3 linked regions of the Methylomonas sp. 11b genome follow. The protein of the gene in region 3 interacts with the protein of the main gene of each other region in a pairwise test. Links are inferred from orthologs where the notes say so. Each region holds a gene or a part of one and is shown on either strand. Other genes may lie near its edges. The genes, in order: mtgA, mrcB and METH11B_RS0116590.

Region 1 (11,326 bases), 500 kb from region 3 along the record:
CGGGATCGATCAAGTGATAACGTCAGGCTCGGTTCTGCCAGTACGTTTTTTGACTTCGCACAACTGCTCGGCAATTTCTATTAATTCCGCAAGCGCAACCTGAGCGTCCTGATCGTGCTTGCTGACATCACGCTCATAGCGCTCCAAATAAATACGCAAAGTCGCACCGACCGTACCGGTACCCGACAGCCGGAACACGATACGCGAGCCGTTCACAAAGCCAATGCGGATGCCTTGATTGCTGCTGACGCTACCGTCGACCGGATCGGTGTAACTGAATTCGTCGGCAAACTTGACTTCGTAATCGCCCCAACTTTTACCGGGCAAGCTGCTTAACTGGCTACGCAGATGTTCGACAATGCCGTTGGCAATCTCGGAATCGACCGCTTCGTAATCGTGACGACAGTAAATGTCGCGACCGTATTTTTGCCAGTGTTCATGAACAATGTCTTCCACCGATTCGCGTTTGCGCGCGATTAAATTCAACCAGAACAGCACGGCCCATAATCCATCTTTTTCACGGACATGATTGGAGCCGGAACCGAAGCTTTCTTCGCCGCAGATGGTAATTTTATCGGCATCCAGCAGGTTACCGAAAAATTTCCAGCCGGTTGGGGTTTCGTAGCAAGGCAGACTTAGTTTGTCGGCAACGCGGTCAACCGCTTGACTGGTCGGCATCGAGCGGGCCACACCACTAATGCCTTTGGCGTAAGCTGGGATTAACTTGGCGTTGGCGGCCATAATCGCCAAGCTATCGCTAGGAGTAACGAAGATGTTTGCGCCCATGACCATGTTGCGGTCGCCGTCGCCGTCCGAGGCCGCGCCGAAAGTGGGTGCGTCGGCCCCGAACATGATGTCACAAAGTTCGTGAGCATGGGCCATATTTGGATCGGGATGGCCGCCGCCGAAGTCTTCCAGCGGCACGGCGTTAAATACCGAGCCAGGTGTAGCGCCCAGCGTATCTTCCAGAATATGCTTGGCGTACGGACCGGTGATGGCATGCATCGCATCGAAACGTAGCGTGATGAAGCCGTTATGGATGCTTTGTTTGAGCAGATCGAAATCGAATATCTTGGCCATTAATTCAGCGTAATCGGCTACCGAATCGATAATCCGAATTTTCACGCCGCCTTTTTCGACCTCACCGATAACGTCTAAATCTATGTCGCCGAAACGGGCTTTTTTGTAGCCGGTGATGATTTTGGTATTCTCGTACAGTTTGTCGGTGAACTTTTCCGGAGCCGGGCCACCATTGCTGACGTTGTACTTAATGCCAAAATCTTCTTCAGGGCCGCCGGGATTGTGACTAGCTGATAGAACAATGCCTCCGAACGCATTGTATTTCCTGATAATATTCGATGCGGCAGGAGTGGACAACAAGCCGCCTTGGCCTATAATGAGCTCACCGAAACCGTTGGCTGCCGCCATTTTTATAATAATCTGGATGGCTTTACGGTTAAAGTAGCGGCCATCGCCGCCAATCACCAAGGTTTTGCCCTGAAAATCCTCCAGACTGTCGAAGATGGATTGGACGAAATTCTCCAGATATTTGGGTTGTTGGAAGACTTTGACTTTTTTGCGTAAGCCCGATGTGCCGGGTTTTTGATCATCGTAGGGAGTCGTTTTGGTGATTGTTGTTGTCATATGCTACCCTTTGTAATACCTCGTTTCGAAAGGGTTAAATTACACCAAAACTTTGATTATTTACAGATTGCCATGATAAAGAAAAAATTATTAGGTGTTTTGATTGTGATGGGCTGTACCGTATCGGCGCGCAGTTTCGCTGGAGAGGATGTTTGGTTGCTGGTCGATACGCAGACGCAAAGCATGGAAGTCAGGAAGGGCGACAAGACGGTTGCCGTGCTGGAAAATATCGCCATTGGCCGCAATGGCGCGGGTGAAAAAAATCATCGCGGCGATGACATCACGCCGCTCGGTAACTATCGGATCGGCTGGATAAATGAAAGAAGCGCCTTCCGTAAGTTCTTCGGCTTGACCTATCCCAATGTAGACAATGCCGATAATGCCTTGAAAAAAGGCAAAATCGATCTCGACACTTACGAAGCTATTGCCAGAGCGCATTCTGCCGGACAAATTCCGCCGCAAAATACCGATCTCGGTGGGCAAATCGGTATTCATGGTTTGGGCAGCGGTAGTCTGTCCATCCACAGATCCATGAATTGGACACACGGATGTATCGCGTTGACTAACGATCAAATCGATCAGTTAAGTCAATGGGTAGAAAAAGGGACACTCGTAACGGTGAAATAATGTTGGTAAAATCCAAAAAAATGTTGGACAATTACCACCGTTTTTCATTTATTATTTTTTGAAACCACAATCAAGGGGAAAACCATGATGAGAGCTATTACATTATCAGCAGTTGTTGCAATTGCAGCTTTGGCAACCGGTTGCGCAAGCACTTCAGACCTGGAAGCTTTGGACGCAAGAGTAGGCACTTTGGAAGGCAAAGTTTCTACTGCATCTGCTGACGCTGCTTCTGCTAAAGCCGCTGCTGCTGAAGCTGCTGCAAAAGCTGCTGCTGCTGAAGCTGCTGCTAACCGTGCTGCCCAATATGCTCAAGATACCAACAGCAAATTGGACCGTATGTTCAAAAAATCACAACACAAATAAGCTTTATTGCTGTTGTTGATTTTAAAAAGCCCGTGAGCCGCAAGGCCACGGGCTTTTTTATTGCCTCTATTTCGCAGGTGCCGCTTGGCTTTGAACCACAGGAGGCGTCTGGGTAGGACGCTCATAAATAGCCACCGGAATACCAGTCGCTTTTTCTACTGCCGCTTTTAAAACAGAACCTTTGATTACAGGCATTTGCCCACCATTGGCTTGCTCTATCAAATTCAACGCCGTATGCAAGCGCTGCTCATAGGTTGCCGGCGTTTCTTCCAACTCTGGATACACTTCCATGTACAAGGTATCGTGATACCAGCCCACTTTGATCGATTGATTAACAATATTGACCGTGGTGCCCACTTTAACCATTGGAAAAAACTGCTCAATGTCAGCAGGGTACATCCGCATGCACCCATGACTAACCCGCATGCCAATGCCATTAACAACATTAGTACTGTGAATCAGATAGCCGGGTATCCCTAACTTAAACGCATACAAACCCAAGGGATTATTCGGACCAGGCGGATAATAAGGATCCAGCACATCGCCATCAGCCAAATGCTCGGCAATAATGGATGGCGGCGGCGTCCAGGAAGGCTTGTCGGTTTTGCCGGTAATTTTCGTTTTACCCAACGGCGTTTTCCAGTTATCTTCCCGGCCGATACCGATTGCATAAGTCACAACCCGGCCGGCATCCGCGTAATAGTAAATCCGCATTTCCGGCAAATTAACCACGATCCCTTCTCTTGGCGCATTCGGCAACAAAAAGCTGCTGGGGATGCGCACCTGCGTACCTTCGCGGGGCAACCAGCGGTCCACATAGGGGTTGGCCAATACGATATGATCTTGCCCAAGCCGAAAATTTACCGCGATATCGATCAGAGTGTCTTCATGCTTCGCCGCGACATATTTAACTTCATGCGGCGGATTGCCTATCAGGCTGTCACCCGGCCTATCCGGTGCCGGCAGCGTTAGCGCCGACGCCGCCGTACTGGCTGTCAGCAGCAAACTGAATAACAAACGGGTTTTCATTAGGCGTTACCTTCAGCAGTAAATAATTCAAGCAGACGCGGCAAAAACTGAGCAAGTTCCGCAGTCATAATAGAAAAATCGGCATCAAACTGTTCGACTTCGTCGAATGCCTCGATATCGGCGGCTTGCTCCTGAATAAGATCAAGAAACTTTAGCCGCTTGACAGCCAAGCTCTCGTCCAATACAAACGAAATGCGTTCGGCCCAGCTCATCGCCAACTTAATCACTTGCTTGCCGCTATCCAGATGATTCTTGATTTCCGGCAACGCCAAGTCGTGGCGTTTGCAACGAATAATCGAGCCTTCTTCTTCCGGCGAACGCAGCTCGCACTCGTCTTCGATCAAAATATCTTTCGGCGAGGTGTTGTCGATCAACCATTGCGTCATCACGCTAGCCGGTTTGGCGGTGGCGGTGAGCGGCACTATGGGCAGAGACCCCAAGCATTTACGCAACTGGCTGAGCATGTCTTCGGCTTTTTTAGCCGATGCCGCATCGACGACCAGCCAGCCGCCCTGACTATCGATATAAGCATAGGTTTTCCGTGAAAACGAAAACGCCCGCGGCAACAGTTCGAATATCAATTCGTCCTTGATCCGACTACGCTCTTTCGCTGGTAATTTGCGGGCCTCGCGTTCTTCGATTTCGTTGATGCGTTCTTGCAGCATTTCGTTGATCACCGATGCCGGCACGACCTTTTCTTCCTTCTTGCCGCATAGCATCAAGAAACCGTTATTGGCATGCACCAGTGCGTCCGAGGCCCTGCCTAGCGGCGCAGTCCAGCCAAAACTGAACTCATCATGGCTACCACAAGATCGGAACGGCTGTTGTTGCAGTTTTTGCTCCAAAGCAACAGCATCCAAAGTAAATGGCTCGGTAAAACGGTAGACGGCAAGATTTTTAAACCACATGATATGACTCTTTTTTAAAAACCGGCCATTATCGCAAATTTGCGCAGACCATATAAGCTGACCCGCTTAAAGCCTAGCCAAAAAATGCAGTTTGGCAGCAAATTTGCTTAGCATGTAAACAAGTTATGCACATTAAACTGTTTACGGCAAGATCATAAAACGCTTGACAAAATAACTCGTTGAAATACAAAGCATCATTTGTAAGCTATTGATTATAATCAATTAATTATAATGACTTAATGCTGTACAATTTGAGCCCAGCCCAGCACTACCGGGGAACAGCAAAGGCTTTCTACATTTAATACACAGAGTTATCCACAGCTTCTGTGAATAACTGAATTTACCCAGCCGCAATAATCGCTTAGCGATAAATCCAGAGAAACAACTTTTAATTTGTAGCAGCAAGCAATGTCTTATTGCATGGCAAGGTTTGTTAGAATGACGCGTAGCAAGTCCCTCACTCATAACAAAGCGGTCACATCATGCTGTCAACCTGGGAAAACCTGATACTCGGCGCCCTGGCGCTGCTGCTTTTGTTCTGGATGCAGCCCGGCATCAAAGCCGCAATCGCGCGCAGCAAACAAACACCCTCCGATTGGCCCAGCGTTATTGTGCCCCTGTTGATGGTAGTGATGTTCGTGCTTTTCTTAATAGCAATGGTTTGACATGAACGACGAAGATTACCAAGAAGAATTCGAAGAAGAAGATTATTACGACGAACCCGAGGACGAGTACGACGGCGACAGCGAAGACGAGGAAGCCGATCATTACGCGGTACGCCCCAACAAGACTCGCATCAAAAAAGAAATAGCCGAAGTGTTTGCGATGGCTGAGGAAATTTGCGCGCTATCCCCTGCGCATATCGCCGAATTCGAATTGCCCGAGAGCATAGAACAAGCCATGCGCGATGCCGGCAAGATGGGGCATAACTCCGCCAGAAAGCGCTTGTTGAAATATATCACCGCGCAACTGAGAAAGCTGGATACCGCCGCGATTCATGAAAAATTGGCGCGGATGAAAAACCGCAGCGCCCATGCGGTCAGAGAACATCACCAGGCCGAGCGCTGGCGCGACCAGCTGCTGGCAGCCAATGGCAATCAACAGTTGACCCTATTCATTGAAGAATTTCCTACCGCGGACAGTCAGCACCTGCGCCAGTTACAGCGCAACGCACAGAAAGAAGCCAAGGAAGCCAAACCGCCCAAGTCGGCGCGCTTGCTATACAAGTATCTGAAAGAACTGATTGCCGAGGCATCCGGCCTGCCACCTTTTGAAGAGGACGCGCAGGACAATCAGGATGCAGAGGATTAACTCGCGATCAGTTCCCCAACGCCCGCATCTGGCCCAAGATCCAGCTTTGGCGTTTATGTAAATAAGCGCTGGGCTGATCGGCTTTTAGCAATATAGGGTTCGGCAATGTAGCCGCCAACAGCGCAGCCTGATTGGCAGATAGCTGTTGGGCAGAAACACCGAAATAACGGCGACTGGCCGCTTCTATGCCGAATAAATGATCGCCGAACTCGGCAATATTCAAATACATTTCCAATATCCGCTGCTTATCCCAGATCGCCTCGATCAACAACGTAAACCAAATCTCCAAGGCCTTGCGGCCGAAGTTTTTGGCCGGACTTAAAAACAAATTCTTCGCGACTTGCTGGCTGATCGTACTGGCCCCACGCAGTTTACCGCCGCGCAAATATTGGTTAAAAGCCTTGGCGATGGCGTCAACATCGAAGCCGTTGTGCTGATAGAACAATTGATCTTCGGATGCGATCACCGCAGCAAAGGCGTGCGGCGAAATATGCCGGCGACTGACCCAGCGTTGATCAATACCCTTATAGCGCCGGCCTTCGGCCAGATCATCAACATGCTGATGCAGCATGAACGCCGACGTCGGCGGGGGTAGATACCGCAATACGCCTACCAGCACCAGCGAACTGAGTACAAAAAACAGCGCCGCATAGACCAGTCCGCGCTTGCAACGTTTCAGCAAAGAAAGCGCCGTTTTGGGTTGGCGCCAAAATTGGCGATAGCGAGCCGGATGGCGGAAATGCTTCACGGGCGATTCGAGCGTTGTGACTGGGATGTTTATTATCCATGATTGAACGCGGAATTGACTAACTACGGTTTTTGCGGGAAATGCCGTAAAGCAAAGCCATTATTGTGGCAAATAACATAGAAATTAATATGGTAGCTGTCGATTTTAGCGTAAGCCCCTGAATCATGTAGTCTCAAGGGCTTGGCACGGATATTGTTATATAAAGACCGGTGTCAGGGATGTTTAAGTTCTCTCCCCCGTGAACATGGAAAACAGGACGCCAGGGATACCTGGATAGAAGCGCGGAAAAACGCTTTTATCCAGGCAGGGATGATTCCAAGCTCGTTATGCCTCCTGCCTGCTGCAATATAATCAGTAAAAAGCCAAATCAAATTAGCGATGAGCCGCAGGGCTGAATTGTCCATATGCCCATCCTCTATCCCTAGCGAAGCTTTCGCACGACGATATTCAAAGGTGGCTAACGGCACTGCTCTATCAGCAGTGCCGTCAACCAGTATTGAATTAATACTCCAATTTCAAAGATCCCATGGCGGAAATGGGCGCACCGACGTTGGCTGTAGGCAACCAAGAAGTTGAGCCAGTGTAGTATTCCTTATCCAACAGATTATAGACATTGACTTGCGCCGTCAGACGCGTTTTGCCGATGGGTTGTACATAGGCCAGCATCGCATCCAAGCGAGTATATCCAGGCAATTGATAGGTGTTGGTATTGTCGCCTTCGCGCTTACCGACAACCACCCCGCCCAAGCCAGCCTTAAATTGCTCGGTGAATTGGTAGGTACCCCACAGACTGGCTTGATGCTCGGGCACATTCAACAAACGATTGCCCTGCAAACCGCTGTAATCCTTGGTATATCTGGCGTCGGTGTAGGCATAGGTCGTCACCAGGCTGAATTCGTCGGTGATCTGACCTTTAATATCCACTTCAATGCCCTGACTACGCGCTTCGCCGATAGTTTTTTGATCGGTGGGGTCCGGCGTACTCAAGTCGAAGGTCATCAGATTATTTTTGGTCAAATGATAATACGCCACAGTTGACGATAGCCGCTTGTCGAAAAACTCGGTTTTGAAACCGATTTCGTACTGCTCGGCAGCTTGCGGTGCAAAATTGCCACCGGTGGCGGAACGGCCGTTATTGGTGCCGAACGATTCGACGTAGTTGCCGTACAAAGACAACCAATCCCAAGGCTGATAAACGATACCTACCCGCGGACTGAATTTATCTTCATGCTGCATGCTGAATCCGGCCTTGGTTTCGTCCCAGGATGTACCGCCGTAACCGCCGTAGCCAGCCATATCGTAACGGCCTCCACCCATGATATGTAACTTATCCAAAATCGTAATTTGATCCTGGAAGTAAACGCCGTACCAATCGTCGCGCGAGCGCCAAAACCAGTTGGCGGGCTCGGCGCGCAGGGCCGCTAAATCGAAATTGCCGTATTGGGGATTATCGATATCGAAGGTAGGGATGGTGCCGTAACTAAAGTTATTGTCCGGCGCATCCTGGTTAAAAAAGAACCAATCTCCCCCTACTAAAACATCATGCTTAAGGCCAAAGGTTTGAAACTTTCCAGTTAGATCGAGACTAGTAGAGTAAGAGCGGCGGTTGCTGGTACCGAGAATGCCAAATCTATCCAGAGTATGTCCATCCGCGTTTATTTTACTGTTAGGCGCGACGCCGCCGAATACGATGTCGGTCTCGTCCCACTGAAATTTATGCCTTAGCCCCCAGTCATCATTAAATTTGAAGCTCCAATCCGCATAAATCAGCGTAGTGTCTTGGCTGGGTTTGATGGCCGGATCACCGGTAAATAAGGATCTGCGGTTTGTAATAGGCCGATTGCCCGATACCGGCACGCCATAATCTTCCGTGTAATTTTCATGGCGTTTCTCTATTTCGACATTGGCCTCGAAGCGGTCGTTGGGCCGCCAAGTCAATTTCGGCGCAATAAATACCCGCTCGTGATCGACAAAATCTCTGAACGAATTGCCTTCGTCGTAAGCGGCATTAAACCGGTACAACAGGGTTTTATCTTTATCCAGCGGTCCGGTTGCATCGACCGTGGTACGAAATTCGCTGAAAGAGCCGAATTGTTGCTGCAAGGAATAGTAAGGCACATCCAACGCCTTTTTGGTCACGTAGTTGACCATACCGCCGGGCTGCAACCGACCATACAGCACGGATGCCGGACCTTTCAATACCTCGAGCTGTTCGATATTCGCCGGATCGAACTTGCCCATCGAGCGCCTGAAACCATTGCGATACATTTGGTCGTCGGAAGCAAAGCCGCGAATAATGAAGCTTTCGTACATATCCGCCGTACCGTAAGCCCGCTGCACGCCGCTGACGTTTTGCGTCAAGGCGTCTTCGATGCGGATCGCTTGCTGATCGTTCATGATCGATTTGGGGACGACCTGGATGGATACCGGGGTGTCCATAATCGCAATATCGGTTTTGGTTGCAGTGGATGCATTCGGCACCGCATAGATTTGGCTGAAAGGGTCGTTAGGGTCATATACCTTTTTGCCAACCACATTCACCGCCGGCAACGCCGTAGGGTCCTGTTTGTAATTCAGAGACTGTCTTTCGATCAAAATATTGCCGTTTTCAGCGATGCGGTAACTCAAACCGCTACCTCCCAGCAGATGTTGCAACGCGGCTTCCGGGGTGTAATGGCCGCTAAGGCCCTTGCTTTGCAAACCCTCAGTGATTGCCGTGTCGTAGACCAGTTGCAAGCCGCCGGATTCCGCCAAGCGATTCAGCGCGGTAGACAGAGAGCCTGCAGGGATACTGAAAGCCCGACTGGCGCTTTCTGCAACCGCGGTGCCGGAAACCGCCAGCACAGCCCCTAATACCAGTGCCGAAGCATGTCCAAACAGGCCGCCGCTAAATGTTTGTTTCAACGTCATGAATTTCCCTCGCTGTTGTTAAATGATGACTATCGTTGTTTTGACGCACGACAGGCATAAAACAGGAAGTGAGGGATCAAAATTCTTCCTGACTAGAAAAGTCCGTCATGCCCGCCGGGATACCCAAAGGGCAAAAAAGGGGGCATGTGCCATGGATGGCGAGCTTCAAGCTGTCCATGTCGTCTGGATTTCGGTATTTCCGTTTTACCTCGGAGGTATATCGAAATGAGCATTTTGCGGATGCGCGAGACATTCAGATTAAGCAGCTTGCCAACCATCAAGGGTTTTGAAGGCGCCGGGCGTGCGAGTTGATTACGGCATCAATACCAAAAAATAGGTTATATGCCGCACTCAATACGGCATCCCATCGATTTTTTGCGCCTTAATCTTTGTCTCCAAACTCGACGAATACCAAACCAATCGGCACCAAAGCCCCGGATTCCCTGGCTCTTGCCGCACTTGCTGCGTTTGAGGTTATTGTTTGGCATGAATTTGGCTTTACCTTATGAGTGAAAAATCACCGTACCGGGCAAATCCCTCAATATGAACTTGGACATAAGCGCGCTTTATCGCCTGCATTGCAAGGAGCTGTTGCATCACCTGCTGCGCATAGTCAAATGCCAGGAAACCGCAGAAGATCTGGTGCAAGAAAGTTATCTGATTTTGGCCCGCACCGCCAATGCCACGGCAATCGCAAGCCCGCGCAGCTTTTTATATCGGACCGCTAGCAATCTGGCTCTTGATCATCTGCGCCACAATAAAATCGTCGAACGCCATCAGGAAGCGGCTCCGCTCGTGGAAGAACCACAACAGCCCGGCGCAGAAAGCGCAATTGCCAGCCAGCAATGCCGGACCTTGTTGTACCAAACCATCGCCGAACTGCCGCCGCGTTGTCGGGATGCATTTATCCTGCATAAAATTCGCGGTCTTAGTTATCGGGAAGTGGCTGGTGTGCTGGATATTTCCGAAAGCGCAGTGGAAAAGCACATCGTCAAAGGCTTGGTGCACTGTCGAAAGCAGCGTGCGCAACTGGCAATCGCGTTTCTGCCAACCCCAAGTTGTCGGCAATCGGAGTACTACAGAGCAGCCAGCTAAAGGCTGACAAGCCTTGCGCCGGGCGAGTTTACAAATCAAGTCCTCTCAAGTTAAAAAGATGATTCATTTTCTTCTACCCATGGTCGCCCAATGCATACTATCAAGGTCTTTCTCACCATAATCGGCGGGCTGCTTTTGCTTTTTATAGGCGCACACAACGCATTTGCCAAACCGCCGCATGCGTTGCGGATTAGCGAACTGCAAATCCCGGCCAGTGGTGTCAGCCAGCAACACCATCTGGCACAGACCGCCACCGGCGAGTTAATCGTCAGTTGGGTGGAAACCGACGGCGTTAGCAGCACCGCTAAATTTGCCATACTGGAAAAACAGGGCTGGAGCATGCCGTTAACGGTGATCAAGGTCGAGGGTAAATTGGCCGACCCACCGGTAGTGCTTGGACTAAGTGACGGCAGCCTGGCGGCGGCCTGGATGCGGTATGTGAAGGACTCTCCGGACCGCTATGCGGCAGACATCTATCTGGCCAGATCGATAGACGGCGGTTTAAGCTGGAGCCCACCGCTAAAACCTTACGGCGATGCTGCGCGTATCTACGATGCGCAAATGTCTTTGGCCGCACTTCCCGATGCACGACTGGCGCTGGTTTGGACCGACATGCGCAATGTCAGCCACGACCCGGCGGCCGATAAGAAAACCAACCGCTACCAACTGATGGCGAGCGTAATCGACAAAA
Region 2 (11,564 bases), 1.9 Mb from region 3 along the record:
CTGTTGGTGGTTGGGCTGTTCGGGCGCAAATTGGTTATGCCGCTGGAACGCTTGCGCGACGAAGCCGAACAAATCGCTGCCGGCAATCACACCGGGCAATTTAATTCCGGCACCAAGATTACCGAAGTGGCGGCGTTGGCCGAGCATTTGGAAAAAATGCGCCAAGCCTTGCTTTCCGCCCGCGACGCGGCGTTGCAGGCAGCCGGTGCGAAGAGCGAGTTTCTGGCGAATATGAGCCACGAAATCCGCACGCCGATGAACGGCATCATCGGCATGATAGGCTTGGCCTTGCGCACCGAACTCACCCCGCAGCAGCGCGAGTTTCTGGGGATGGCGAACAGCTCGGCGGATGCTTTGCTGCGCATAGTCAACGATATTTTGGATTTCTCCAAAATCGAGGCGCGTAAGCTCGAACTCGATCATGCACCGTTTAAAGTCCGTGAAAGCCTTGGTGACACCTTAAAACTACTGGCCGGCCACGCCCACGAAAAAGACCTGGAACTGATGCTGCGTATCGATCCGGAAACCCCGGACGATTTGCTTGGCGATGTCGGTCGCTTGAACCAGGTAATTATCAATTTGGTCGGTAATGCCATCAAATTTACCCAGCACGGCGAAATCGTGGTGCAGGTCAAGCCTGAATCGGTCGATGAAAACAAAGTCTGTCTGCAGATTGCAGTCAGCGATACTGGTATTGGCATTTCCCCCGATAAACAGCAGTTAATTTTCGAAGCTTTTGCGCAAATAGACGCGTCTTCCACCCGTAAATTCGGCGGTACCGGCTTGGGATTGTCGATTTCTTCGCGCCTGGTCGAGTTGATGGGTGGGCATTTATCGTTGGAAAGCGAGGAACATAAAGGCAGCACTTTTTTCTTTACCGCCGTGTTTGACCGGCACACTAAAAGTGAGCTGGATGCGCCTTTTCAACCCCTGATAGACGTCAAAAACCTGCCGGTGTTGATCGTGGACGACAATGCCATCAATTTACGCGTATTCTCGGAAATCTTGAATCATTGGGGGATGCGGCCGACTACCGTCGATAGTGGCGAGGCCGCCATCGCCGCATTGCGGAATATGGCGGAAACCGGGGAAGCCTATGCCTTGATTTTGCTCGATGCGATGATGCCGATCATGGACGGTTTTATGGTGGCGCAAGCCATCAGAGAGGATCAACGCTTCGAGCCGGTGACCATCATGATGTTGTCGTCTGCCGACCGTCCGGACGATTGCGAACGTTGCCACGATTTGGGCATTAATCTGTACGTGCGTAAACCGGTCAAACATTCGGAATTGTGGAATGCCATTCAATCGGCGTTGGGTAAATCCGCCAAAGCCTCTGAAGCCTCGCTCACAGTATTGGCCGAGCCGCCTCGTAAATTAAGAATTTTGTTGGCGGAAGATAATCCGGTTAACCAATACATGGCGGTGGTGTTGCTGGAAGAGCGCGGCCATACCGTCAAGGTGGCCAACAACGGCCGGGAAGTGCTGGATATATTGGCTACCGATACTTTGTTCGATCTGATCTTAATGGACGTCCAAATGCCGGTAATGGATGGTTTTCAGGCTACCGAAGCGATTCGGGCCGGCGAGCGCGAGACTGGTAAACATATGCGGATTATCGCGATGACCGCACACGCCCTGAAAGGTGATAAGGAACGCTGTTTAGCCGGTGGCATGGACGATTACATCGCCAAACCGGTGCAGGAGCAGGATTTGTTGGCAATGGTGGAGTGCTGGAATATGGCGGGAGCAGAACAAACGGATAACAACAGCGTGGCGTCGGCGCTCTTGGCCGAGCCGGCACTGGATTGGCAACAAGCCTTAAACCGGGTGCGCGGCAGACAGCAGATGTTGTGCAAAATGATGACTTTATTCCAGGAACAGTCGGCGCCGCTTCTGAATGACATGGCCGATGCGATACAGCGCCAGGATGCTGATTTATTGAGGCTATCCGCGCATACGCTAAAAAGCTCGGCCAACAGCATCGGCGCCTTCCCGTTCGGCAAGATCGCCCAGCAACTGGAGACGATGGGCCACGAGGCTGCCTTTGCTGATGCGGCCGCCAGTTACGAGTTACTGCAACAAGCCGGCATCCGGCTGGAGCCGGCAATTCAGGACTATTTGCACGAGTTTCAGGAATAATGCTGCCGCCGATGTTTTGGATAGCTTAAGTTAAGGAGATAGGCATGACTCATAAGCGCCAGCGCGATAAACCGTTAATCTTGATGTTGGACGATAATCCGGTCAACTTGGAAGAGTTGGCAGGCTTGGTCGATGAAGCCGGGTTTGACGTGTTGCGCGCGGAAACGGGAGAAATTGCCCTGGTCCAAGCCGTGGCCCAATTGCCCGACCTGATTTTGCTGGATGTGCTGATGCCGGGCATGGACGGCTTTACCGTTTGCCAGACCCTGAAAACCATTCCGACGACGCGCGATATTCCGGTGTTATTCATGACCGCCTTGGCGGATACCGCCGATAAATTAAAAGGTTTTCAAGTCGGGGCGGTCGATTACATCACCAAGCCGTTTCAGTACGAAGAAGTGCTTGCGCGTGTGCAAACCCACCTGACGCTGCAAAAGTTAAAGTTGGAGTTGCAAGAAAAAGAGCAACGCCTGTCGCGGATTTTCGAGAATGCGATGGATGCGATTCTGACGCTGGACGAAGCCGGGCGGATTACCTTGTTCAATGCGGCGGCGGAGCAGATGTTTCGTTGTAAAGCCGCCGACAATATAGGCCGGGCGGTGGATCGCTTTTTGTCGCCCGAGCTATACAAAACCCTGACGAATTTTCGTAACGGTGTGCCGGCGGAGCAGGCGATTTGGGTCTCGGAAGGCATGAGCGCGGTGCGCGCTGACGAGAGTACTTTTCCTATCGAAGCGACCATTTCCCGCGTGGAAGCCATCGGCCAGAAACTGTATATCCTAATCCTGCGCGACATCAACGAACGTAAAGCCCGGCAGCAGGCGGAAGCCGAATGCAATACCTTGCGCGGCATCAATCTATATCTACAAGAAGAGGTCTTGGCCAGCCGGGACGGCGAGGAATTGATCGGTAACTCCCCTGCATTGCATCAAGCCATGGATCTGGTCAGGCAGGTAGCTAATACCGACGCAACAGTGTTGATTACCGGAGAGACCGGTACCGGCAAGGAATTGATCGCCCGGGCGATTCACAATCTCAGTGCCCGCAAAGACAAAACCTTGGTGAAATTGAATTGCGCGACGATCCCGGAAAATCTGGCGGAAAGCGAGTTGTTCGGTCACGAGAAAGGTTCGTTTACCGGGGCGATTGCCCGGAAGTTAGGACGGTTTGAACTCGCAAACGGTGGTACCTTGTTTCTCGATGAAATCGGCGAACTGCCGTTGGAGATGCAGGCCAAATTGTTGCGGGTGCTACAGGAAGGCGAATTCGAACGGGTGGGCGGCACCCAAACCCTGACTTGTGATGTGCGGGTCATCGCCGCCACTCACCGGGATTTGGCGCAGTTTTCGCAGCAGGGTAAATTCCGTGCCGACTTGTATTACCGTCTGAATGTTTTCCCCATCAATTTGCCGCCGCTACGCGAGCGCAAGGAAGACGTGCCGTTTCTGGTGAAACATTTCATCGATAAGTACGCGGCAAAATTCGGCAAGAAAATCCAATCGATTCCGGAACGGATGATGGCCGATCTGCAAAGCTATTTCTGGCCCGGCAACATTCGCGAGCTGCAACATATCATTGAGCGGGCGGTGATTTTAACCAAGGGCAGTCAACTGGCCGCTGTCGATTGCGTGAATGTGATGGGTGCCGGCGCACCGACCGCTGCACCTATCGTCACGCTGGACGAAGCCGAGCGCGCGCATATTCTGAAAGCGTTGGAAGCGACCTCCTGGCGAATTGCCGGAAATCAGGGGGCGGCGAAGATTTTGGGGGTGCCATCCACGACTTTGCGGTCGCGGATGGAGAAGCTGGGGATTAGTAAACCAGCCTGATACTGGTTAGTTTTCAAAGACATCCACGCCTTTCGGCGCTTTGAAATTAAACAAGGCGTCGTCCAGCTTGGGATTAAGCTGGATGTTGGAAAAATAAATTCGGGTTAATTGTCCGAAATTGTCGCTCAGTTCCATACCGCCCAATTGGTTGCCGTTCAGGCCGATCAAAATGTACTTGAACCCGCTTTCTTCATTCTTGGGCGATAGTTTCACCCAGTTCATCCCGTCGTCTTCTTTGCCTTGTTCCTGTAGGATAAACTTTTCCTCAATATCCACTTCGCCGGTCAACAACAGGGCGGGAGTGGAGCCTAGCGAATCGTCCAACTGTTTGACCGTCACCTGTTCCAGATCGGCATCGTAAAACCAGACTTTGCCGGCATTCGACACAATCTCTTGCACAAAGGGCTTTTGGTAGTTCCAACGAAATTTACCGGGTCGGCTTAGATAAAATTTGCCGAGGCTGTTTTGCGCCGGACGGCCGCTTTTATCGAAGCTGATTTGTTTAAAATCAGCCGATAAGGCAGAGCTACTGGCTAAAAAATTTTTCAGCCGAGTAATCGGCGCATCGTCGGCCCAGGCTGACTGGGCGGTGGCGATCAGGAAAATCAGAGCAAAAATGTGTTTAAGCAACATAGTTAAAAAGGGTTCAGGTTATTAAGCCAGCTTTCGCCGGATTCCGGACTTGCTCCGCAGTCGGCAAATTGGCTGGGTCCGGAGCCATCCACGAACGGCATCAATTTAGCGCCGGGGCAGCCTTCATTGCTGAGCAAGCCGCTGGCAGTATCTATCCAGGTCATCTGTACATTATCGGGCGGTACCAGGCTGACCGGCTTCTTCGACACTTGCCGCATCAGCTCGGACCAGATTTGCAAGGCGCCGGTTCCGCCGGTCAAGCCGGTCGGTTTGTTGTCGTCGCGGCCAACCCATACCACCGATAGAAAATCGCCGCTAAAACCGGCAAACCAGCTGTCGCGTAATTGATTGGTGGTGCCGGTTTTGCCGACTAAGGCCATGTTCTGCGGCAAATAGTTATACGCGGAATGGCCGGTGCCGGCATACATCACTTCTTGCAAAATGGTGTTGGTAATAAAGGTGGCGGCAGGGTCGACCGCTTGACGCACGGTAAAAGGATAACTTTGCAGGGCTTTGCCGTCGGCGGCGTTTACCGCGCGGATCGAACGCAGAGGCGTGGCAAAACCGTCGCCGGCCAGGGTTTGGTAAAGCTGCGTGACTTCCAGCGGCGTCAAAGGTTGCGCGCCCAACAGGAAGGACGGAAACAAATCCACCGGCCGGCTGACCCCCATGCTTTTTAAGGTGTTGGCGACTTTGGCCAAACCAATGTCCATGCCAATCCGCACCGTCGCCATATTGTAGGAGTGGGTCAGGGCGCTATGCAGCGGCACGACGCCGTGTTCCTGATTATCATAGTTGTCCGGCGACCAGGTTTTGCCTCTTTCCGCTGGAATTTCCAGGCGGGTATCGCTGATAGGCGTGGCGATGGTGTAGCGGTCCGGGTATTCCAGTGCGGTCAAATAGACCACCGGTTTGATCAGCGAACCTATCGGCCTTACAGCGTCCAAAGCGCGATTGAATCCGGTGTCCTCGGCGTCGCGGCCACCGGCCAGTGCGACAATTTCGCCGCTATCGCGACGGGTTACAATGGCGGCGGTTTCCAGATCGTTACTTTTCGGGCTTCTCTCTAAATGCTTCAGTTTGCTGGCGATGGATTTTTCCAATGTGTCTTGGATGCGGGTATCCAAGGTGGTGACGATGCGCAGACCTTCCGAGGTCAGATCGTCTTCTTTATATTCCTGTTTCAGTTGGCGTTTCACCAGATCGATAAAACCCGGATAGCGATTGGCGGAGCGATGAATCACTGTCGCGACGCCAATGGGTTGTTTTTTGGCTTCGCTCAGTTGCTGCTCGTCGATAAAACCTTCAGTGTGCATCGCATCCAGCACGATGTTGCGGCGTTCCAGCGTGTGTTCAGGATTGCGGCGTGGATCGTACTCGGACGGTCCGCGTACCAAAGCCACCAAAGTGGCGACTTGATGCAGATTCAGGGTTTTTAAAGATTGACCGAAATAAAATTCGCTAGCCAAGCCAAAGCCATGCACTGCACTGGCGCCGTCCTGGCCCAGGAAGATTTCGTTCAGATAGGCTTCCAGAATTTCGTCCTTGCTATACCGGTATTCCAGAATAAACGACATCAACGCTTCCTTGAGCTTGCGACGCAAGGTACGTTTGGGATTCAGGAAAAAGTTTTTCACCAACTGTTGGGTGATGGTACTGCCGCCTTGCACCATGCCGCCGGCTTTCACGTTCGACCACATGGCCCGGACGATGCCTTTGGGCGAGATGCCGAAATGGTTGTAAAAATCTTTGTCCTCGGTAGACAGCAGGCCTTGCACCAGGGTTTGCGGCGCTTCGTCCAGTTTGATCAGAATCCGGTCTTCCTTGCGGGTCGGGTAAAAACTGCCGATTTGCACCGGGTCCATGCGCACGATAGCTAAGCTCTCGCCGGTGCCGGAGTCGGTAATACTGCCGATGCCGCCAGTAGTGAAACTAACGCTGATTTTGCGGCTGTCCTGAGGCGTGTTGCCAAAATTGAAGGCGCGGGTACGGATATTGATCTGGCCGCCCTTGATGTAATACGAGCCTTCGCCAGCCAGTTGATTGTCCTGACGGTAATGCAATTCAAGCAATAAGTCTTCCAGGTTTTTGCTGGAGATTTCATAACCGGCGTACAACTCGACCGGGCTGGCATATACGCGGGCTGGAATGGACCAACGCTTGCCCTCGAATTGCTGACGCACCGTGTAATCTAGGTAGCTGACATACACCGCCAATACGAAAGCCCCAATTAGCACCAGCGAAACCAGCGAGCGTTTCAGCCATGATGCTTGGGGTTGCGATTTTCTGCGTCTAACGGTCGATTTGCTGCTTCTGGGTCGTCTAGGCATTAAGTCGGTATCTGATCTCGCCAGCAGCAGTTAGCGGCGGCTGTGTGAATGGGGCGAAAATGGCACCGGCTGGTTCGGCGCAGTTCATTTAACTTGTTATTATCTAATAAAATGCGTACTTCCGCACAGATTGCTGGAGTTATTGAGGAGGATAGGCGAGTGCTGATACTAAAACTGTTTCCGGAGTGCTTGGCTCAGCTACCGTCGATACTGATGCGTTTCGGTTTGGTGCTGCTGCTTGCGTTGGCAACCATGCCGACTGTCGGCGCGGTCGAAAACCGGGTTGATATTGAAGCCTTTGTGCGTAACGGTTGTCCGCATTGCCAACAAGCCGAACAATTTTTGGCGTTGCTGCAAGTCGAGCAACCCGATTTAAGGATCGTTATTCGCAATATCTCTGCCGAGCCGGCCGCTTTGGAACGATTGCAACAGATTGCCGAATCCCGGCAAGCCGGGCCAATCAGATTGCCGACATTTTTGGTGCGTGGCGAATATATCGTCGGTTATTCCGCAGAAGCTGGTAGTAGCGGTTTGATTAGGAATGCCTTGCTTGCCGGTGCGCCGCCGAATGAAGCGTCCGATGCGGAGGCCGGTAGCTGCGAAGTACAGGTCAGCGAGTCGTGCGACGTGCCGGTTAGCCAGCCGGCGCCGCCCGAACCGGAGGTGTTTGCCGTGAATTTGTTCGGCCGGCGGATCGGTCTTGACGAGGTCGGCTTGCCAGCCTTCACGCTAGCCATGGGCTTGCTGGACGGCTTCAATCCCTGTTCGATGTGGGTGTTGATTTTGATGATTTCGATGTTGGCGCCTATGCAAAACCGGCCCAGGATGTTGGCGGTGGCCGGCACGTTCGTTGTGGTCGAAGGGTTGGCTTATTTCGTGTTTATGGCGGCCTGGTTGAATCTGTTTTTGCTGATAGGCTTATCGCGGGCGTCGGAATTGGCTATTGCCGGCATTGCCGTGTTGGCCGGTGCGATCAATCTGAAAGATTTTTGGGCGTTTGGTGTGGGCGTTTCCCTGTCGATTCCCGCCGCCGCCAAACCCGGCATCTACAACCGGATCCGGCGGATCCTGCAAGCCGACAATTTGGCGGGCGCGATGTTGGGTGCCGTGGTGTTGGCTCTGTTGGTACAGATCGTTGAGTTGCTGTGTACCTCCGGATTTCCAGCCCTTTACACGCGCATACTCACCTTGCGGGAATTGAACGGCTTGGACTATTACGGTTATTTATTGTTGTACAATCTGGCCTATATGCTGGATGACGTCGTTGTGCTGGGTGTGGGGGTCGTGACACTGAGTCAGCGCCGCTTGCAGCAAAAAGAAGGTCGTTGGCTGAAATTGCTTAGCGGCTTGGCGATGGTAAGTTTGGGATTGTATTTAATTATGCGCGGTTTAGGCGAGTAGATGGCAGGTTGGCGCGGGTCGCTAATTATCAGCGGTTGCCTTTATCACTACACTTGCGATAGAACCGAAACGAGATAGGAGAATTCGTGATTGATAACAAGCGCCGGCACCCGCGCCTAAAGCATCGTGCCAAAATTAAAATGACGGTGCCGGCTTCAGCGCAGGGTGTGGTTTTGGATATGCGGGATTTTTCCGAAACAGGCTTGTTTTTACTCTGTGCCAACGAATTGATCCCGCCGATAGGCGCGCTAGTGGAAGTGCAAACCACCGAATTCGAAGATGCGCCGGTACAAACCGCAATAGTGGTGAGGGTAGAGCCGGATGTGGGGTTTGGCTTGGAATTTTCGCCGCGTTGATCAGGCCGTGAGGTCGAGGAGTTCGCCGTTACGGCTGGGTTGTTTTTGCGAATTTAACAATTCCCCGCGGGCTTTATTTGCCATTGCCGCAGCCTTGGCGGCGATGCTTTGATCCGGGCCTGATGGACTGGCCGGCGCTAATGCCGCGCGGCGGATAGTTTCCGCTTTACGCAGGGTGGCTTCCGGGTTACCGGAAACCTCCGAGACATCAATACTCACTTCACCGCCGGTAGCGTAACGTTGACCATCCGGCCCCGTCACAAACGTAAAACGCGCCCCGCTGACGGCGATACCGCCGGCGGCACTTAAATGAGCTTGTTCGTGAGCTCTAACTTCCTGGTCGCGGGCTTTAAGCTCGGCAATTTGGCTTAGCTGTTCCGGACTGTATTGGCCGGATTGGGCGCTTCCGCTTTTCGCGGCTTGGGCGAGGGGTTCGGCAGACGCTGGTTCGCCGGTCGCGGCTAGGCTGCGGCCGGTCAGCCGATATAGCGAGGTTTGATTGGAAGAGGCGGTGACCAGCATGTTTGGCCTCGGGCGGATTCTGTTAGCTGGGTCTAAGAATACACCTTGACTTCATTTGACTTCAAGTAATCAAAGCATGTTTAGCCTGAGTTTTTGCGGTAAGGGGCGGCTATCAGTCTGGCTTGTTAATCTCTCGTACTCGCCATTCCGGTGGCTGCGGGCATCCCGTTTGTTAATTGCACTGGGCTCCGGCTTGTGCTGGAAAGACGATTATGAATTATCAGAAGTTCCCGCTAAATGCTCAGACTGGCCAATTTCTGCAAAGCCCATTGTGTATGCTCGCGGACCATCTCCGAATCGTTACTCAATCTGCCGCTCAATGCCGTCTTAGCCGCGTCGGTTGCTTTGCCATTACCCAGTGCCACGGCGATATTGCGCAGCCAACGCTGATGGCCGATGCGGCGAATGGCCGAGCCTTCGGTTTTTTGCAGAAATTCGGCTTCAGTCCAGCTAAATAATTCAAGCAAAGTCGCCTGATCCAAACGATGCCGGGGTTTGAAATCGCTTTCTGTGCTGAGTTTGGCGAAGCGATTCCACGGGCACACCAACTGGCAATCATCGCAACCGTAAATCCGATTGCCCAGCAAAGGCCGCAATTCCACTGGAATACTGCCGTGCAGTTCGATAGTTAAATACGACACGCAACGGCGGGCATCGACCTGATAGGGGCCGACGATGGCCTGCGTCGGGCAAATATCCAAACAAGCCCTGCATTGTCCGCAGTGGTTGCCGACTGGCTGATCGCTAGGTAAGGCCAAGTCGGTATAAATTTCCCCGAGAAAAAACCAGGAGCCGGCGCGGCGATTGATTAGATTGCTGTGCTTGCCTATCCAGCCCAAGCCGGCTTTCTCGGCGATGGCTTTTTCCAAAACCGGTGCGCTGTCGACAAACGCCCGATAGCCGAACGGACCAATCTCCTCGGCGATTTTGTCCGCCAGTTTTTGCAATCTATTCCGCAGCAGTTTGTGGTAATCGCGCCCCAAGGCATACCGGGATACGAAGGCGGCGGCCGGGTCGTCTAATAATTGCTTGCTGGTTGCCGATGCTTCCGGCAAATAATCCATTCGTGCCGAGATAATACTGCGCGTACCTTCCTGTAACAAAGCCGGGCGACTGCGTTTCAAACCGTGTGCGGCCATGTATTGCATCTCGCCGTTAAAGCCCTTATCCAGCCAGTGGTGCAGATGCTCTTCGGCGGTATTCAAATCCGTATCGCTGATACCAATCTGCTGAAATCCCAATTCCTCGCCCCAGTGTTTGATGCGTTCCACAAGTGCTTTAAGATCTTCAGCTGGGGGGGGAGTGTTCAATTAGCAGCGCCTTGGGAAATAGTGGGGGACATTGTCGTGGTCTAATAAGGAAGGGCACCCGAAGAGGTTGATAAGCTAACCTTATCACCCATGAAGATCAACCGCATCGGCGCTAGTTTTCGCTTATTCACCCCGCCCAGAAATAGGGACGGGTGAATAATAGTGTGTCGCGCTCCAAGTGCTACATTACTTAAGTCACTTGCAACGAATCCCCGTCAGTCACGACAGATTGCGTAGAAAAAATAAGTTGGCTTGCCGCGCTCGTTTTATTATTGACTGGAAAGGCGTGGTGACATCCGCATCAAGTAAAACTTGGACGACCGACTATGACAATTCTCCTGTATCCGGCTCATATCAGCGCCAGATTGACATTAGTGATGCATAAACTATTGCTGTGCCTGGCAATTTTGCTGCCGCATCATCCAGTGATTGCCGATAATAAACTACCTATCGGCGAGTTCAGCCAGAATCGCCTGGAGGGTTGGGAACATAAAAGCTTTAAAGGCGAAACCCAATACCGATTGCAAACACTCGACGGCGTGACCGCGCTGGTGGCCGATAGCCACGCCGCCGGTTCCGGCCTGTTCAAGGCGCAACGCATCGACCTAACGCAAACGCCATTCCTGAACTGGTCGTGGCGCATCGGTAATCGTTTATCCGGCTTGAACGAACAAAGTAAGGCTGGTGATGATTATGCGGCGCGGGTGTATGTGGTGGTCAAAGGCGGGTTGGCGTTTTGGCAAACCAAGGCTATCAATTTTGTCTGGGCCGGCAACAGCAAAAAGGACAGTGTCTGGCCTAATGCGTTTGCCGGCGATCATGCGATGATGATGGCTTTACGCGATCAGGAAGCACCGTTGAATGTCTGGGAACACGAAAAACGCAATATTAGGGCCGATTTCAAGCAATTCTTCGGTGAAGACCTCTCCGCCATCGATGCCGTCGCCATCATGACCGATACCGACAACAGCGGCGGCCAAGTCTCCGCCGCTTATGGCGACATCTGGTTTTCCAAGGATTAAGCATGCACGATACGAAACC
Region 3 (4,697 bases):
GCAGTGCAACTGCCGCTGCAGCCAAGGCGTTTTTCACATTGTGGGCGCCGGCCAGATGCAATCGGATTGGTAAAACGTCAGTCGCCGTTTTTAATTCGAAATAGGTGTTAAAGCCTTGGGAGTCTAAGGATGTGTCAATATTTAAAGCAGTAATGTCTGCCGCGGGGCTCAAGCCGAAGGATACGCTTCGATGGCTGCCGGCCACGGCTAGTAAGAAATCGTAAAAAGCGTCGTCGCGATTTAATACCGCCACGCCATTTTCACCGAGGCTTTTGAAGATTTCGCTTTTGGTTTCGGCGACGCCTTCAATACTGCCGAAACCTTCGATATGGGCGGCACCGATATTGGTGATGACGCTGACATCGGCTTGCGCATAGCGGCTGGTATAGGCAATTTCGCCGGGGTGATTGGCGCCCATTTCAATCACTGCGTAGCGATGGGAATCGTCCAGTTTCAGGAGCGTCAGCGGCACGCCGATGTCGTTGTTCAGATTGCCTTGAGTCGAAAGCGTGTGGCCTTGGGTGGCGAAAATCGCCGCAATCATCTCCTTAACAGTGGTTTTGCCGTTGCTGCCGGTGACGCCGGCTACTCTGACAGGTAATTGCTTGCGCCAAAAACCGGCCAGTTCCGCCAATGCCAAATGGGTATCGGTGACGATGAGTTGCGGCAACGCCGATGAGCAGGCCTGTTCGATTAACAGCGCTGCCGCGCCGGCTTGCTCAGCCTTATCGATAAAGCTGTGGCCGTCGAAATTCTTGCCTTTGATGGCGATATACAGCGCGCCGGGTGGTAAGGTGCGGGTATCGATACCCGTCGCGCTAATTTCTCTGTCTTCGCCTATCAGTTTGCCGTTGACGGCTTGGGCGATTTCGCTAAGTAGCAGTTTCATGGCTTGCTCCACGCCGCCAGTGCTTGCATGACGACAGCGCTATCGCTGAACGGCTGCTTCACGCCGCCGATTTCTTGGTAGTCCTCATGGCCCTTGCCGGCTATCACTACGCAATCGTCTGGGTCTGCTTGTCGTATCACTGTGTTTATGGCCGTGGTTCTATCGTTAATTACCGTTATTTTTTGGCTTTGGCAGCCGCTCAAAATGTCTTTAATAATTGCTGCTGGTACTTCACCGCGCGGATTGTCGTCGGTGACGATAACTTGATCCGCCCAGGTTTCGGCAATCCGGCCCATCTGCGGGCGCTTGCCCTTGTCACGGTCGCCGCCGCAGCCAAACACGACTCTTAACCGGTTTGCGCCTTTGACGGCTTTCAGCACTTTTTCCAGTGCGTCCGGGCTATGCGCATAATCCACAAATATCGTAGGCTTGCCGTGGCCGCCGAATTTTTCCATGCGGCCGGCAATGGCACTTAATTTGGCCAACTGCGCGACGGCGGCTTCGAATTTGCTGCCGGTCGCCAGTAGTACACAAAGCACCGCCAGCACGTTATCCAGGTTAAAGCCACCAACCAGCGATGTTGTAGCCCGGCACTTTTGCTCACGCCAGACGACATCGAATTCAATGCCGCCAGCGCTGTGTTTTACTTGTTCGGCGCTTACGGCTTCCTTAGCAATACCGCGTCGGCCGGTCGCGCTGAAAGTCCAACTCTCAACGGCGTTCGGTACGCTTTGCAAAACCTCGGCGCTGCTCGGATCGTCGAGATTGACCACCGCAAATTGCAGCCCCGGTGTCTTGAACAACGCCAGTTTGGCTTGCAGGTATTCCGCCATGCTGCCGTGATAATCCAGGTGGTCCCGGCTCAAATTGGTAAATACCGCGCCTTTAAATCTGACCCCGTTAACCCGGCCCTGGTGCAAGCCGTGCGAGGAAACTTCCATGGCCGCGTTACGCTTATCTTGCTTTACAAACTCACTCAGCATCTGCTGCACCGTCAGTGCATCGGGTGTGGTATTGGCGGTTGGCTGCAAGTTGCCAACATCGCCCCAGCCCAATGTGCCTATTACGCCGCACGCGGGCAAAGCCTGCGCGATTAATTGGCTGCAGGTGGTCTTGCCGTTGGTGCCGGTCACGCCGATCACATCCAATAATTGCGATGGATTACCGTAAAATCTTGCAGCAATCTCGCCCAGCTTTTGGGGCAAGTCGGTTATCGGCAAACTTGGTACTTTCAACTTATCAACATTGGCGCCGATTGGGTCGTAAAGCACTACTATCGCACCGTTGGTAATGGCCTGTTCCGCATGTGCGATGCCATGCTGAATTGCGCCGTTCAGTGCAATAAAAGCCTCCCCAGTCTTTATGTTTCTGCTATCCAAACACAAGCCGCTAATCTCCAAATCCGGTGGCGATACTGTCAGTCCGTTTAGCAATTCGGCCAGTTTCATTGTTTGCTCAACAACAAATGCATGTTGTCCATGCCGTCAGGCTCAACGCCGTAAACTCTTAGAGCACCCGCCATCACTTTAGAGAATGCCGGAGCCGCCACCAGGCCGCCGTAATACTGGCCGGTGGTGGGTTCGTCGACCACAATTGCGATAATGAAGCGCGGATTGCTGGCCGGCGCCATGCCCACAAATACCGATAAATATTTGTCTTCGCTGTAACCGCCGGCGCCGGCCTTTTTCACGGTACCGGTTTTACCCGCTACCCGATAACCCTCGACTCTGGCCTGATACGCAGTGCCCTCTTTGCTGATCACGTGTTCCAGCATTTCCCGAACCTTTCTAGCGGTTTCGGGTTTGAAAATCCGTTGGGCGTCAGGATCTTCGTCGCGCTTCAGTAAAGCCACGGAATGAATGATGCCGTCGTCCGCCAAAGCGGTATAGGCTCTGGCCAATTGTAAAATCGAGGTGGAAACCCCGTAACCAAACGATAAAATCGCCTGGTCGAATTCATGCCAGCCTTGATAATCCAGTAAGGAGCCGCTAGCTTCTCCCGGAAAACCGACGCCGGCGGAGGTGCCAAAGCCTAACCGGCTATATACGCCCCAAAAATACTCCGGTGGCATGGTCATCGCGATTTGCGTGACCGCGATATTGCTGGATTTTTGCAGCACGTGGGTCAAATCCATCGTGCCGTAGTTATGCACATCCTTAACCACGTTGCGGCCCAAGTGATATACACCATGGGTTTCTATCATTACGTTGGGCTTGATATAGCCGCCATCCAGTGCCGCCGCCACCACAAAGGGTTTGACCGTCGAGCCCGGTTCAAAACTGTCCACCATGGCCCGGTTGCGGTAGCGGTTACTGCTCAATTCTTTGCGATTATTGGGATTGAAAGCCGGTTGGCTGACAGTCGCTAATACATCGCCGTTTTTGGCATCCAGCACCACCAGCGATGCCGAATGCGCTTTGTTCTGAATCATTGCATTCTGTAATTCCCGGTAAGCCAGGTATTGCAGACGCTCGTCGATAGTCAACACCAGGTCGCGGCCCGGGATGGCTTCTTCAATATTTTCCACGTCCTTGATGATCTGACCTTTGCCGTCCTTAATCACGCGCTTTTTGCCGGGCTGGCCGCGCAGAATGTGCTCGTAGCCGTGCTCTATGCCTTCCTGGCCGATGTCGTCGATATTGGTAAAGCCCAATAAATGCCCTGATACCGCACCGGCCGGGTAGTAACGCTTAAACTCCCGTTCGAAGTACACACCGGTAATTTCCAGGGCTTTGACTTTTTCGGCTATATCCGGGTTAATCTGTCTGCGCAAATAGACGAAACGCTTGTTGGCGTCTTTTTCCTTTTTCAAGAGGGCTCGAAGTTCCTTTTCCGGAAAGCCAAGGATCTTTGCCATCGGTGTCAATTTGTCCTGTTCGGCATCTCGCAGTTGCCGCGGGTTGACCCAAATTGACTGCACCGGAGTGCTGATCGCCAGCGGTTCGCCGTTCCTATCCTTAATCTGCCCGCGATAAGCCGAAACCGACACCACGCCGACGTGCTGCATATCGCCTTTGTCCTGCAGGAATTCTTTATCGAGAATTTGCAGGTATACCGCGCGGCCCACCAAGGCCAACATGGCCAACAACATCACCGAAAGCAGCAATCTGCGCCGGATCACAAAATCTGTATTTTGGCGCGGTATCGTGCCCGCACCGGTGGCAATTCGCATTTACGGCTTTATATAAATAATTTTGTCTTGGGCCGGCAAAGTCAGCATCAGCCGTGTCCTTGCTTCGATTTCAACCCGGTTTTCTTCGGTGAGCGTCGTCAATTCCAGTTGTAGCCGACCCCATTCCACTTCGTAGTCGTCGAGCTCTTTTTCTTTTTTCTGAATGTCGATAAACAGCAGTCGCGATTGGTATTTGCTGTAAATCACGGCAATTCCGGAGATCATCAGCATCGCCACCAGCAATGTCAGCAGGATATTTCTTGCAATCGCCATTAACGTTTCTCCGCAACTCGCATTACCGCGCTACGTGCGCGTGGGTTTTGTTGCAATTCCTGTTGTTGTGCCCGTATCGACTTTCCTATTTTGCGTAACTGGCCTTGTTCGATGTCCTGCTCTTTAATCGGCAGCTTGCCGGGATTGGTTTTCGGGCCGGCTTGGTCGCGAATGAAGCGTTTGACGATGCGGTCTTCCAATGAATGGAAGGCGATCACCACTAAACGTCCGCCCGGTGCCAATACGTTCGCTGCTTGTTTCAATCCGGTTTTAATCTGCTCGAGTTCTTGATTAATCTCTATCCTGATTGCCTGGAAGCTGCGAGTTGCAGGATGTTTGTGCTTGTCGCGAAACGGCACGCTA

What was found.
Region 1: the proteins of METH11B_RS0116590 (region 3) and mtgA interact in binary tests that used the Escherichia coli proteins (3 or more experiments, as listed by UniProt). The link is inferred for Methylomonas sp. 11b from one-to-one orthologs.
Region 2: the proteins of METH11B_RS0116590 (region 3) and mrcB interact in binary tests that used the Escherichia coli proteins (3 or more experiments, as listed by UniProt). The link is inferred for Methylomonas sp. 11b from one-to-one orthologs.

The regions. Positions count from the first base shown.
Region 1 is NZ_KI911557.1:2,951,406-2,962,731, forward strand. Bases 4,761-7,547 are described here. They hold mtgA (monofunctional biosynthetic peptidoglycan transglycosylase), read right to left. Parts: upstream 6,631-7,547; coding sequence 5,890-6,630; downstream 4,761-5,889. Other genes in these bases: METH11B_RS0114190 (hypothetical protein), read left to right, coding at 5,054-5,236; yjgA (ribosome biogenesis factor YjgA), read left to right, coding at 5,238-5,882; METH11B_RS0114205 (TonB-dependent siderophore receptor), read right to left, coding at 7,132-7,547. In the rest of the region: METH11B_RS0114165 (alpha-D-glucose phosphate-specific phosphoglucomutase), read right to left, coding at 10-1,644; METH11B_RS0114170 (L,D-transpeptidase family protein), read left to right, coding at 1,717-2,271; METH11B_RS0114175 (Lpp/OprI family alanine-zipper lipoprotein), read left to right, coding at 2,356-2,634; METH11B_RS0114180 (L,D-transpeptidase family protein), read right to left, coding at 2,701-3,663; recombination-associated protein RdgC, read right to left, coding at 3,663-4,571; more of METH11B_RS0114205, read right to left, coding at 7,548-9,540; METH11B_RS0114215 (RNA polymerase sigma factor), read left to right, coding at 10,084-10,635; METH11B_RS0114220 (sialidase family protein), read left to right, coding at 10,726-11,326. UniProt on the Escherichia coli protein: Peptidoglycan polymerase that catalyzes glycan chain elongation from lipid-linked precursors. May play a role in peptidoglycan assembly during cell division in collaboration with other cell division proteins.
Region 2 is NZ_KI911557.1:1,535,773-1,547,336, reverse strand. The notes cover bases 4,271-7,295. They hold mrcB (penicillin-binding protein 1B), read right to left. Parts: upstream 6,935-7,295; coding sequence 4,607-6,934; downstream 4,271-4,606. Other genes in these bases: METH11B_RS0107160 (glutaredoxin family protein), read left to right, coding at 7,094-7,295; lolA (outer membrane lipoprotein chaperone LolA), read right to left, coding at 4,271-4,604. In the rest of the region: METH11B_RS26360 (hybrid sensor histidine kinase/response regulator), read left to right, coding at 1-2,142; METH11B_RS0107175 (sigma-54-dependent Fis family transcriptional regulator), read left to right, coding at 2,187-3,971; more of lolA, read right to left, coding at 3,978-4,270; more of METH11B_RS0107160, read left to right, coding at 7,296-8,335; METH11B_RS0107155 (PilZ domain-containing protein), read left to right, coding at 8,422-8,691; METH11B_RS0107150 (putative metalloprotease CJM1_0395 family protein), read right to left, coding at 8,692-9,213; tRNA epoxyqueuosine(34) reductase QueG, read right to left, coding at 9,447-10,523; METH11B_RS0107140 (DUF3047 domain-containing protein), read left to right, coding at 10,850-11,545; arsenosugar biosynthesis radical SAM (seleno)protein ArsS, read left to right, coding at 11,548-11,564. UniProt on the Escherichia coli protein: Cell wall formation. Synthesis of cross-linked peptidoglycan from the lipid intermediates.
Region 3 is NZ_KI911557.1:3,452,198-3,456,894, forward strand. Bases 1,698-4,697 are described here. They hold METH11B_RS0116590 (peptidoglycan D,D-transpeptidase FtsI family protein), read right to left. Parts: upstream 4,062-4,697; coding sequence 2,334-4,061; downstream 1,698-2,333. Other genes in these bases: METH11B_RS0116585 (UDP-N-acetylmuramoyl-L-alanyl-D-glutamate--2,6-diaminopimelate ligase), read right to left, coding at 1,698-2,337; ftsL (cell division protein FtsL), read right to left, coding at 4,062-4,334; rsmH (16S rRNA (cytosine(1402)-N(4))-methyltransferase RsmH), read right to left, coding at 4,334-4,697. Outside these bases: METH11B_RS0116580 (UDP-N-acetylmuramoyl-tripeptide--D-alanyl-D-alanine ligase), read right to left, coding at 1-889; more of METH11B_RS0116585, read right to left, coding at 886-1,697. UniProt on the Escherichia coli protein: Essential cell division protein that catalyzes cross-linking of the peptidoglycan cell wall at the division septum. Required for localization of FtsN.